DNA from 3 places in the Bradyrhizobium sp. 179 genome. Region 2 is predicted to be linked to each of the others. Evidence: predicted binding sites of a transcription regulator. Region 2 holds the regulator's gene; each other region holds the start of a gene.

Region 1 (3,260 bases), on a different contig from region 2:
CGGTGAGATGCACCAGCTTGCCGCCTGATATCACGGCGATCAGCCGCGGCCGCAACTCCACGCTGTCGTCGACCAAAAGAATGTCGGCGCGGCGCCCTTGCGCGATGGCGCCGCGATCGGTAAGGCCGGTTGCACGCGCAGGTCCGGCAGAGACCAAATCCCAGGCCTGCTCCAGCGGCAGCACGCGGTCGGCGGCGAGCCGGAATGCGGCCAGCAGCTGCGCCGGATAGTAATAGTCCGAGGCCAGCACCGAGCAGAGACCCTTGGCGACCATGTCCGACGCTCTGGTCCAGCCGGTGTGACTGCCGCCGCGCACGACGTTCGGGGCGCCATAAACGATGGCGTCGCCGTGGCTTGCTGCCGCCCGCGCTGTCTCCTCGTTGATCGGAAACTCGGCGATCATCGCACCGAGATCGCGAAACTCCTGGCGCATCGCCGGCGTCGCATCGTCATGCGAAAGCATCCGCACCCCGGCGGCGCGGGCCGCCGCCGCGAGCCGCGAGAGCGACGCCGGAACGTCGGCGGCGCGCGCCACCACACGTTCGACCAGCCGGTCAAATTCCTCGCTCGACAGCCCGGTGCGCTCCACCATGCGGTTGCGCTTGCGCGGCTTGGCCATATCGGCAAGCGTGCCGTCCATGTGGTCGTTGAAGGCGAACAGGTCGACGCGGCCTTCCGCGAGCCACTGGCTGATCTCGGTCTCGGCATCGAGATTGTAGGTCTCGTGCCGCAGATGGAAGCGGGTGTCGGCGGCGAATTGCGGACGCTGCCGCTCGATCGCCTCCATCAAGCCGCGCGCATTGCCAGCGCTGCGCAGGCCAGGCTCCCACGAACAGGTCGTGGCGTGGAACACCGTGGTGATGCCGTTGCTGATCGCCTGACGATCACTGTCGGCGAGCGCGACGTCGATCGGGAAATCGACGCCGGCGCGCGGCATCATCTGGCGCTCGAAGGCATCGCCATGCAGATCGACGATGCCTGGCAGCACCAGCAGGTCGCGCGCATCAATCGCGAGCCGCGCGCGGCCGCGAGGGACATCGACCAACGCAATGTCCGTTCCGGACACGAGAAGTGAGGTTTCGACGAGCTCGGCGCCGATCAGGGCCCGGCCGCCTTCAAGGAAAATGTCTGTCACGCGACCGCGCTTGGTTTGCTGGCAGGAGGACCGGTGAAAGAGCTCGCCCGTGCTTCGTATGTCGCGAGGAAATCTTCAATCCCGAGCTTGCGGAAATCGGGCAGCGCTTCACGCAATTTGTCGTGATCCCAGTCCCACCAGGCGAGCTTGGCGAGCCGGCCGGCGATCTGCTCCGAGAACCGCCGCCGCACGATGCGCGCCGGATTGCCGGCGACGATGGTGTAGGCCGGCACGTCCTTGGTCACGATAGCGCCCGCCGCGATCACCGCGCCGGTGCCGATATTGCGGCCGGGCAGCACGATCGCGCCGTGGCCGATCCAGACATCGTGACCGATATGGACGTGATGTTGACGGCGCCAGTCGAAGAACTCGGTGTCGTCGCTCTCGCCTTCGAAATAGGCGCTTGAACGGTAGGTGAAATGCGCCTGGGTCGCACGATGCATCGGATGATTGCCGGGATTGATCCGCGTCATTGCCGCGATCGAGCAGAACTTTCCGATGGTGGTGTAGGTGATCTGGGCATCGTTGACGACATAGGAGTAATCGCCCATCGCCACGTCATGCAGTACGGTGCGCGCGCCGACCTCGGTGTAGGCGCCGAGCCTGGCCTCGTGCAGCTTGGCCGAGGGATCAATGGTCGGCTGAATCGAAAGAGCTCTGGCGGCCATGTTGCATCCGAAGCGCGAGGGTGGGGCATTTTTCTTGGAGCGGCTTGATGACAATGCTTTGATGACAACGTCATGACGTGGCGATGACAGGGGATGACGTGTGTTGGATCGCCGCACCGCAACGCGGATGTCACACAAGTGTTAAGCGCCAGCGTTAGCGGTGGGTTCAGTTAATCTGGAGCCCTGCATGCTGGTGGTGGAAGGTCTGACGTGTCGCTTCGGCGCAAAGGCCGCGGTGGACAACGCTTCGTTTCAAGTTTCCCCGGGCGGCTTCGTCGGTGTGATCGGACGCTCCGGCGCCGGCAAGTCGACCCTGCTGCGGACCATCAACCGCCTGGCGACGCCGACCGCGGGCCGCATCCTGTTCGATGGCACCGATGTCACCGCGCTGCGCGGCAAGGAGCTGCGGCAATGGCGGGCGCGCTCGGCGATGATCTTCCAGCAGTTCAATCTGGTCGGCCGGCTCGATGTCCTCACCAACGTCCTGATGGGACGCCTCGCAACGATGCCCGCCTGGCGCTCGCTGTCGCAGCTCTGGCCCGAGCAGGACAAGGCGCTGGCGATGTCCGCGCTGGAGCAGTTCGACATCGCTGCGCTCGCCGCCCAGCGCGCCGACCAGCTCTCCGGCGGACAGCAGCAGCGCGTGGCGATTGCCCGCGCCCTGGTGCAGCAGCCCGACATCATCCTCGCCGACGAACCGATTGCCTCGCTCGATCCGCGCAACACCAAGATCGTGATGGATGCGCTGCTGCGCATCAACAAGCATTTCGGCATCACCGTGCTCTGCAATCTGCATTCGCTCGATCTGGCGCGCAGCTATTGCGACCGCCTGATCGGCATGGCGCAGGGCCGCGTGGTGTTCGATGGCGCGCCGGCCGCGCTGACCGATCACGTGGCGCGCGAGCTCTACGATCTCGAGGCTGCCGACGTCATGGGCGGCATGCCCATCCCGGCGCCCGAGGGCGTCCCGGCGCTTGGAACGGCGGCTGCCGCCTGAGCCTCGCCCGATTAGTTCAAGTCTTTTGCGTCAACCGACCCCAACCGACGAAGAGGGTATCATGATCACTCGCAGATTAATCCTTGCCGGCGCCGCCGCGCTCGCGCTTGCCACCTCCGCCTCGGCGGACGACTGGAAAGCCAAATATCCCGAGCTGACCTTCGCGGTCATTCCAGCGGAAAACGCTTCGGGTGTCACTGAGCGCTGGGCGCCGTTCATGAGCTATCTCTCCAAGGAATTGGGCGTGAAGGTCACGCTGCGCATCGCCAACGACTACGCCGCGGTGATCGAGGGCCAGCGCGCCGGCAACATCCATATCGCGAGCTATGGCTCGGCCTCGTTCGCCCGCGCCCGTCTGACCGGCGTCAAGACCGATGCCTTCGCCAACGACATCAACGCCGACGGCTCGACCGGCTATTATTCCGTGTTTTTCGTCAAGGCGAGCAGCCCCTACAAGAAG
Region 2 (3,260 bases):
GGTGCCGATCTTGCAGGGTTTTCACCACGGAACATGTGGAAGCGAGTCGGCGGACTCTTGCGCGGGAGTCACGCCATATTGTAGCGTTTGGACTGTCAGATACGACATCTCGTGCAGCGGTTCTGATCCCAAGAGTCCTCATGTACCGGCGTAAACGTTCGGGCGTCAGTCACGCGCCCGGCGAGCCTTAAGGGATTCTGACGGCACGGGTTTTTCAAGGCTTAAGCATTCGCTGTGAGGCCCCAGGATGGCGGCGCGCAACGAGGGAAAGGGTGCAATGACGGTTTTGACCTGGTCCGATGATCGCGTCGAGCAGCTGAAGAAGCTCTGGGAGGCCGGACTTTCGGCCAGCCAGATCGCGGCCGAGCTCGGCAATGTGACCCGCAATGCCGTGATCGGCAAAGTGCACAGGCTTGGCCTGTCGGGCCGCGCCAAGAGCCCTTCATCGGCAGCGCCGCGGCCGCGCAAGGCGCGGCCCGCGCAGCATATGATGCGGGTGACCCGGCCGATCTCGCGCGGCAACACCGCGCTGGCGCAGGCCTTCGAGGTCGAGGTGGAGGCCGAACCGGTCACCTACGACAACGTGGTGCCGATGAGCCAGCGGCTGTCGCTGCTGGAATTGAACGAGGCGACGTGCCACTGGCCGGTCGGCGATCCCTCCAGCCCGGACTTCTTCTTCTGTGGCGGCAAGGCGCTGTCAGGCCTGCCCTACTGCGCCCAGCACTCGCGCGTCGCCTATCAGCCGGCAGCGGATCGCCGGCGGGCGGCACCGAAGCCGAGCACGCGGTGATTATTTCCTGAGATCGAGCCGGCAGCCGTCACGCGGTGACGGCGCAACAAACCCGATGTCGTCCCGGACAAGCGTAGCGCCGATCCGGGACCGATAGCCACCGCAAGCCGTGGTTACGGGGCCTCGGAGTTACCTTTTTCGCGCAACAATGGGCCCGGGTCCCGGATCGGCGCTTCGCTCCGGACAACGCTGCGCGTTGCCGGAGCTACGCTTGTCCGGGACGACGGCCGAGATTGTTGACGCAGCTGGGCCTACGTCTGCTCCGCCTTTGCAAACCGATCATCCAGCGCATAACCCGCGCCGCGGACGGTACGGATCGGGTCCTGCTCGCGGCCGAGATTGAGCAGCTTGCGCAGGCGGCCGATATGGACGTCGACGGTGCGCTCGTCGATGTAGATGTCGCGGCCCCAGACGCTGTCGAGCAGCTGCTCGCGCGAGAACACGCGACCGGGATGCTCCAGGAAAAACTCCAGCAGGCGATATTCGGTCGGGCCGAGATCGATCGGCCGGCCCGAACGCGCGACGCGGCGCTTGTCGCGATCGAGCTCGATGTCGCCATAGGCGAGCACGGTGGCGAGCCGCTCGGGGCTTGCGCGCCGCAGAAGGCCCTTCACGCGCGCGAGCAGCTCCGGCACCGAGAACGGCTTGACGATGTAGTCGTCGGCGCCGGTCGCAAGACCCCGCACCCGCTCGCTCTCCTCGCCGCGCGCGGTCAGCATGATGATCGGGAGCTGCTTGGTCTCGGGACGGGTGCGCAGCCGCCGGCACAGCTCGATGCCGGACAGTCCCGGCAGCATCCAGTCGAGCACGATCAGATCGGGGATGTGTTCCTTAAGGCGGGTGTCGGCGTCGTCGCCGCGCATCACCGTCTCCACGTCATAGCCGTCGCCTTCGAGGTTGTAACGCAGAAGCTCGGTGAGAGCTTCCTCGTCCTCAACCACCATAATGCGTGCGCCCATGTTGTCGTCGCTCCCTAGGTATTCGGTACCGTCGTGGCGAAGGTCGTCATGTCGCCCTTCGGCCGCTTGTCGGTGATCGCCTGCCCCTCGATCATGTAGAACACGGTCTCGGCGATGTTGGTGGCGTGATCACCGATCCGCTCGATGTTCTTGGCGCAGAACATCAGATGGATGCAGAACGAGATGTTGCGCGGATCCTCCATCATATAAGTGAGGAGCTCGCGAAACAGAGAGGTGCAGATGGCGTCCACTTCCTCGTCGCCCTTCCACACTGCCATCGCCGCCGGCAAATCGTGCGCGGCATAGGCATCAAGCACCGACTTGACCTGCTGCTGCACGAGGTCGGTCATGTGCTCCAGGCCGCGGAACAGTTTCAGCGGATGGAAGTCTGTCTCCAGCGCCGCAACGCGCTTGCCCATGTTCTTGGCGAGGTCGCCGATGCGCTCAAGATCGGTGGCAACGCGCATGGCGCCGACGATCTCGCGCAAATCCACCGCCATCGGCTGGCGGCGGGCGATGGTGAGCACGGCGCGCTCCTCGATGCGCTTCTGAAGCGCGTCGAGCTCGGCATCGGTGGTGACGACGCGCTGGCCGAGCGCGACGTCGCGGCGGATCAGCGCGTCGACGGAATCGACGATCATGCGCTCGGCGATGCCGCCCATCTCGGCGACGAGGCGAGTGAGCTCCTGGAGGTCGGTATCGAAGGCCTTTGCGGTATGTTCAGTACCCATGTCCCGTCTCCTCAGCCGAACCGGCCGGTGATGTAATCCTGCGTACGCCGATCGCTCGGCGACGTGAAGATCTTGCTGGTGTCATCGAACTCGATCAGCTCGCCGAGATACATGAAGGCGGTTTTATCAGAGACGCGCGCCGCCTGCTGCATATTGTGGGTGACGATCGCGATCGTGTAGTTCTCGGACAATTCCTGGATCAGCTCCTCGACCTTGGCGGTCGAGATCGGGTCGAGCGCCGAGCAGGGCTCATCGAACAAGATCACTTCGGGCCGTACCGCGACCGTGCGGGCAATGCAGAGGCGCTGCTGCTGGCCGCCGGAGAGCGACAGGCCGGACGCGTTGAGCTTGTCCTTGACCTCGTTCCACAGCGCGCCGCCGCGCAGCGCCTTCTCGACGCGGTCGTCCATCTCGGACTTCGAGATCTTCTCATAGAGGCGGATGCCGAAGGCGATGTTCTCGTAGATCGTCATCGGGAACGGCGTCGGTTTCTGGAACACCATGCCGACCCGGGCGCGCAGCAGGTTGAGGTCCAGCTTGGGATCAAGGATGTTGGTCTGGTCGAGCAACAGCTGGCCGGTGGCGCGCTGGCCTGGATAGAGATCGTACATCCGGTTGAAGATGCGCAGCAGGGTCGACTTGCCGCAGCCCGACGGGCCGATGAAGGCCGTGACGCGGTTGGTGCCGAGGGCCAGATTGATGTTCTTCAGCGCGTGGTGCTCACCGTAGTAGAAATTGAGGTTGCGCGCGGTCACCTTGGCAGGCGCCTCGGGTAGCGGC
Region 3 (3,260 bases), on a different contig from region 2:
CCAAGGCGCAGGCCGCGGGAATTCTCGGTCGGCTCCTTGTTGGTCAGCTCGAGCAGCGGGGTCTCGAGATAGGGCTGATCCTTGTAGAAGCCTTCCGCCTTGGCCTTCTCATAGGCCGCTTTGGTGATCGGCAGATAGCCGGAGGCCTTGTGGATATAGACCTGGCGGTCGGTGTCGGAGAGGAAGCCCAGGAACTTCGCGACGCCCTTGTACTCGTCGGCCGACTTGCCGCCCATCACCCAGAGCGAGGCGCCGCCGATGATCGAATTTTGCGGTGCGCCCTTCACGTCGGGATAATAGGGCATCGGCACGGCGGTGAAGGCGAACTTGGCCTGCGCCTTGACGTTGCCGAAGAACGCCGAGGAGGTCAGATAGAGCGGGCATTCACCCGACGTGAAGCGGCCTTCGCCGGTGTTGGTGCGGCCGGCATAATCGTAAGTCTTGTCCTTCTGGAGCTCGACCAGCTTCTCGAGGTGCTTGACCTGAAGCGGGCCGTTGAATTCAAGCACGGTGTCGAAGCCGTCGAGGCCATTGGCCTTGGTCGATAGCGGCACGTTGTGCCAGGCGGAGAGCTGTTCGAGATTGACCCAGGTGACCCAGGAATTGGAGAAGCCGCAGGTGGGGTGGCCGTTGTCGTGCAGCTTCTTGGCGGCGTCGAACACTTCAGGCCAGGTCTTCGGGATTGCGACGTTCGCCTTCTTCAGCTCGTCGAGGTTGACCCACATCACCGTCGACGACGAGTTGAACGGGAAGGACAGCATCTCGCCCTTCGAGGTCGAGTAATAGCCGGTGATCGCGGGCAGGTAGGCCTTGGGATCGAACTTCTCGCCGGTCTCGGCCATCAGCTTGTAGACCGGCTTCACCGCGCCGGTCGCCGCCATCATGGTGGCGGTGCCGACCTCGAACACCTGCATGATGTGCGGCGCATTGCCGGCGCGGAAGGCCGCGATGCCTGCGTTCATCGTGTCGGGGTAGTTGCCCTTGTAGGTCGGGATCACCTTGTAGTCGCTCTGCGACGCGTTGAAGTCGGTGGCGAGCTTGACGATGACGTCGTTGTTGGCGCCGGTCATCGCGTGCCACCACTGGATCTCGGTCACGGCCAGGGCCGGCGAGGCCATCATGCCAACCGTGGCCGCGACAGCCGCAGCCGCACCAAAATGTCGAAGAGCCATCAAGAAAACCTCCCTTGCCCGTCAATAAAGAAGCGCTTGCGCTAGCAGTGCCATATGACGTTCACATGACTGTGTAAGCGGCCGAAACGAAAGCGGCAAGCGCTGGAAAAGGGAAGCCGGAAAATAGGCGAAGGCGTGCGGGAGACCGCGCCGTGCGTTCGCGCTGCACACGCGTGCTCGCGCCGCAGTGCGGCATTGGATGACGTGAGTTGTCTATCAGGCGGCGGTCTCGAACACCTCTCCCGCTTGCAAGCGGGGAGGGTGCGCACCGCCGTTGCGGCAACGCTGAGGTCTATTTCACGAGGCCTCAGCGCTTGCGCTCGGGGCCGCAGACCACGCCCTTTTCGACCATCGCGTCGATCTCCGCCCTGGAGTAGCCGAACTCGCCCAGCACCTCCGCCGCGTGCTGGCTGAATTTCGGCGGCAGGCGGCGCAGGCTCGGCTTGCTGCGGTCGAGCCGGATCGGCGAGGCGACGCCCTTGTACCAATCCTTCTCGATGATATCGCCGCGCGCGATCGTGTGGGGATTCGTGAGTGCCTGGTCGATTTTCTGCACCGGGCCAGCGGGCAGGCCCGCCGCGAGCAGGCGGTTGCACAGCGGTTCGGCCTCGTGCTGGCTGAACACCGCGGCGAGCTCGGCGCGCAGCGCCTCGCGATTGGCGATGCGGTCCTTGTTGCGGGCAAAGCGCGGATCGGTGCCGAGCTCGGGCTTGCCGATCTCCTTGGCGAGCTTGCGGAAAGTGCCGTCATTGCCGACGCCGATGAAGATGTTGTCGGTTTTCGTCGGGAAGATCGCGTAAGGCACGAGGTTGGGATGCTCGTTGCCGGTGAGCGCAGGTGGCTTGCCATGCATGAAATAATTGGCGGTGTGCGGATGCATGATGGCAAGGCCGGTCTCGTACAGCGTCGTCTCCAGGAACTGGCCCTTGCCGGAGCGCTGGCGCTCCGATAGCGCCATCAGGATGCCGATCGCCGCGTACAGGCCAGTGGTGATGTCGACCAGCGGCACGCCGATCCGCATCGGGCCGCTCTCCGGAGAGCCGGTCGCCGCGATCATGCCGGTCATGGCCTGGATGATGGCGTCATAGCCGGGATTGCCGCCGCGCGGACCGTCGGCGCCGAAGCCGCAGATCCGGCAGTGCACGAGGCGCGGGAATTCTGCGCGCAGCACCTCGTTGCCGATGCCCCATTTCTCCAATGTGCCCGGCTTGAAGTTCTCGATCAGGACGTCGGCCGTCTCCAGCATCTTCAGCAGCACGGCGCGGCCCCCTTCGGAGGCGAGGTCGAGGCCGATCGAGCGCTTGTTGCGGTTGATGCCGACGAAATAGGCCGCATCCTCCTCATGGAAGGGAGGGCCCCATTCGCGCACCTCGTCGCCCGCCGGCGGCTCGACCTTGATCACGTCGGCGCCGTGGTCGGCGAGGATCTGGGTGCAGTAGGGACCGCCGAGCACGCGCGTGAGATCGATGACGCGCAATCCACTCATGGCACCCAGACCGGCTTCAGAACCCGCGGCTTCAGAATTCATGCCTTCGCTTCCCCTGTGTCGATGCTTGATCACAGGCCTAGCGAGGTTCGTGCATCCCAGCAATGGCTCCGCCCGTGGGGCCGTATGCGCCGCCGCAGCGCAATCCCGCGGAACGGCAAACCAATGGAAAGCAGCCAGCCCGAGGGGGATCTCGGGCCAGCCAATCCGCAATTGCGGTCAGACGACCGTCAGGCGAACGTCGACATTGCCGCGCGTGGCGTTGGAGTACGGGCACACCTGGTGCGCCTTCTCGACCAGCGCCTCAGCCTCGGCGCGAGCCAGGCCCGGCAGCGAGACGGCGAGATCAATGTCGAGACCAAAACCGCCCTCGGAGCGCGGGCCGATGCCGACAATCGAGGTGACGGACGCGTCATTGGGAACCTTGGGGCCGCCCTGCGACGCCACGAACTTCATCGCGCCGATGAAGCAGGCGGCATAGCCCGCCGCAAACAGCTGCTCGGGGTTGTTGCCGGCGCCGCCTCCGCCGCCGAGCTCCTTCGGCGTGGTCAGCTTGACGTCGAACGCGCCGTCGAGCGTTGCAGCATGGCCGTCGCGGCCGC

The links. Region 2 encodes PhoB, which activates phosphate uptake and scavenging genes when phosphate is short. Its sites were predicted from a motif close to TGTCATNNANCTGTCAT; they were not measured.
Region 1: a site for PhoB is predicted at 1,865-1,881, ahead of phnC (phosphonate ABC transporter ATP-binding protein). Genes of this name have one in related genera too.
Region 3: a site for PhoB is predicted at 1,227-1,243, ahead of ugpB (sn-glycerol-3-phosphate ABC transporter substrate-binding protein UgpB). Genes of this name have one in related genera too.

What each region holds. Positions count from the first base shown of each region.
Region 1 covers NZ_JADPJR010000104.1:132,210-135,469, forward strand. Annotated here, with positions in the region: gene IVB12_RS24550 (alpha-D-ribose 1-methylphosphonate 5-triphosphate diphosphatase) at 1-1,135, opposite strand, end outside; gene IVB12_RS24555 (chloramphenicol acetyltransferase) at 1,132-1,803, opposite strand; gene phnC (phosphonate ABC transporter ATP-binding protein) at 1,991-2,800, shown strand; gene phnD (phosphonate ABC transporter substrate-binding protein) at 2,862-3,260, shown strand, end outside.
Region 2 covers NZ_JADPJR010000160.1:68,554-71,813, reverse strand. Annotated here, with positions in the region: gene IVB12_RS36840 (GcrA family cell cycle regulator) at 278-790, shown strand; gene phoB (phosphate regulon transcriptional regulator PhoB) at 1,042-1,749, opposite strand; gene phoU (phosphate signaling complex protein PhoU) at 1,764-2,480, opposite strand; gene pstB (phosphate ABC transporter ATP-binding protein PstB) at 2,492-3,260, opposite strand, start outside.
Region 3 covers NZ_JADPJR010000116.1:270,340-273,599, reverse strand. Annotated here, with positions in the region: gene ugpB (sn-glycerol-3-phosphate ABC transporter substrate-binding protein UgpB) at 1-1,172, opposite strand, end outside; gene IVB12_RS28005 (CaiB/BaiF CoA-transferase family protein) at 1,480-2,700, opposite strand; gene IVB12_RS28000 (organic hydroperoxide resistance protein) at 2,878-3,260, opposite strand, start outside.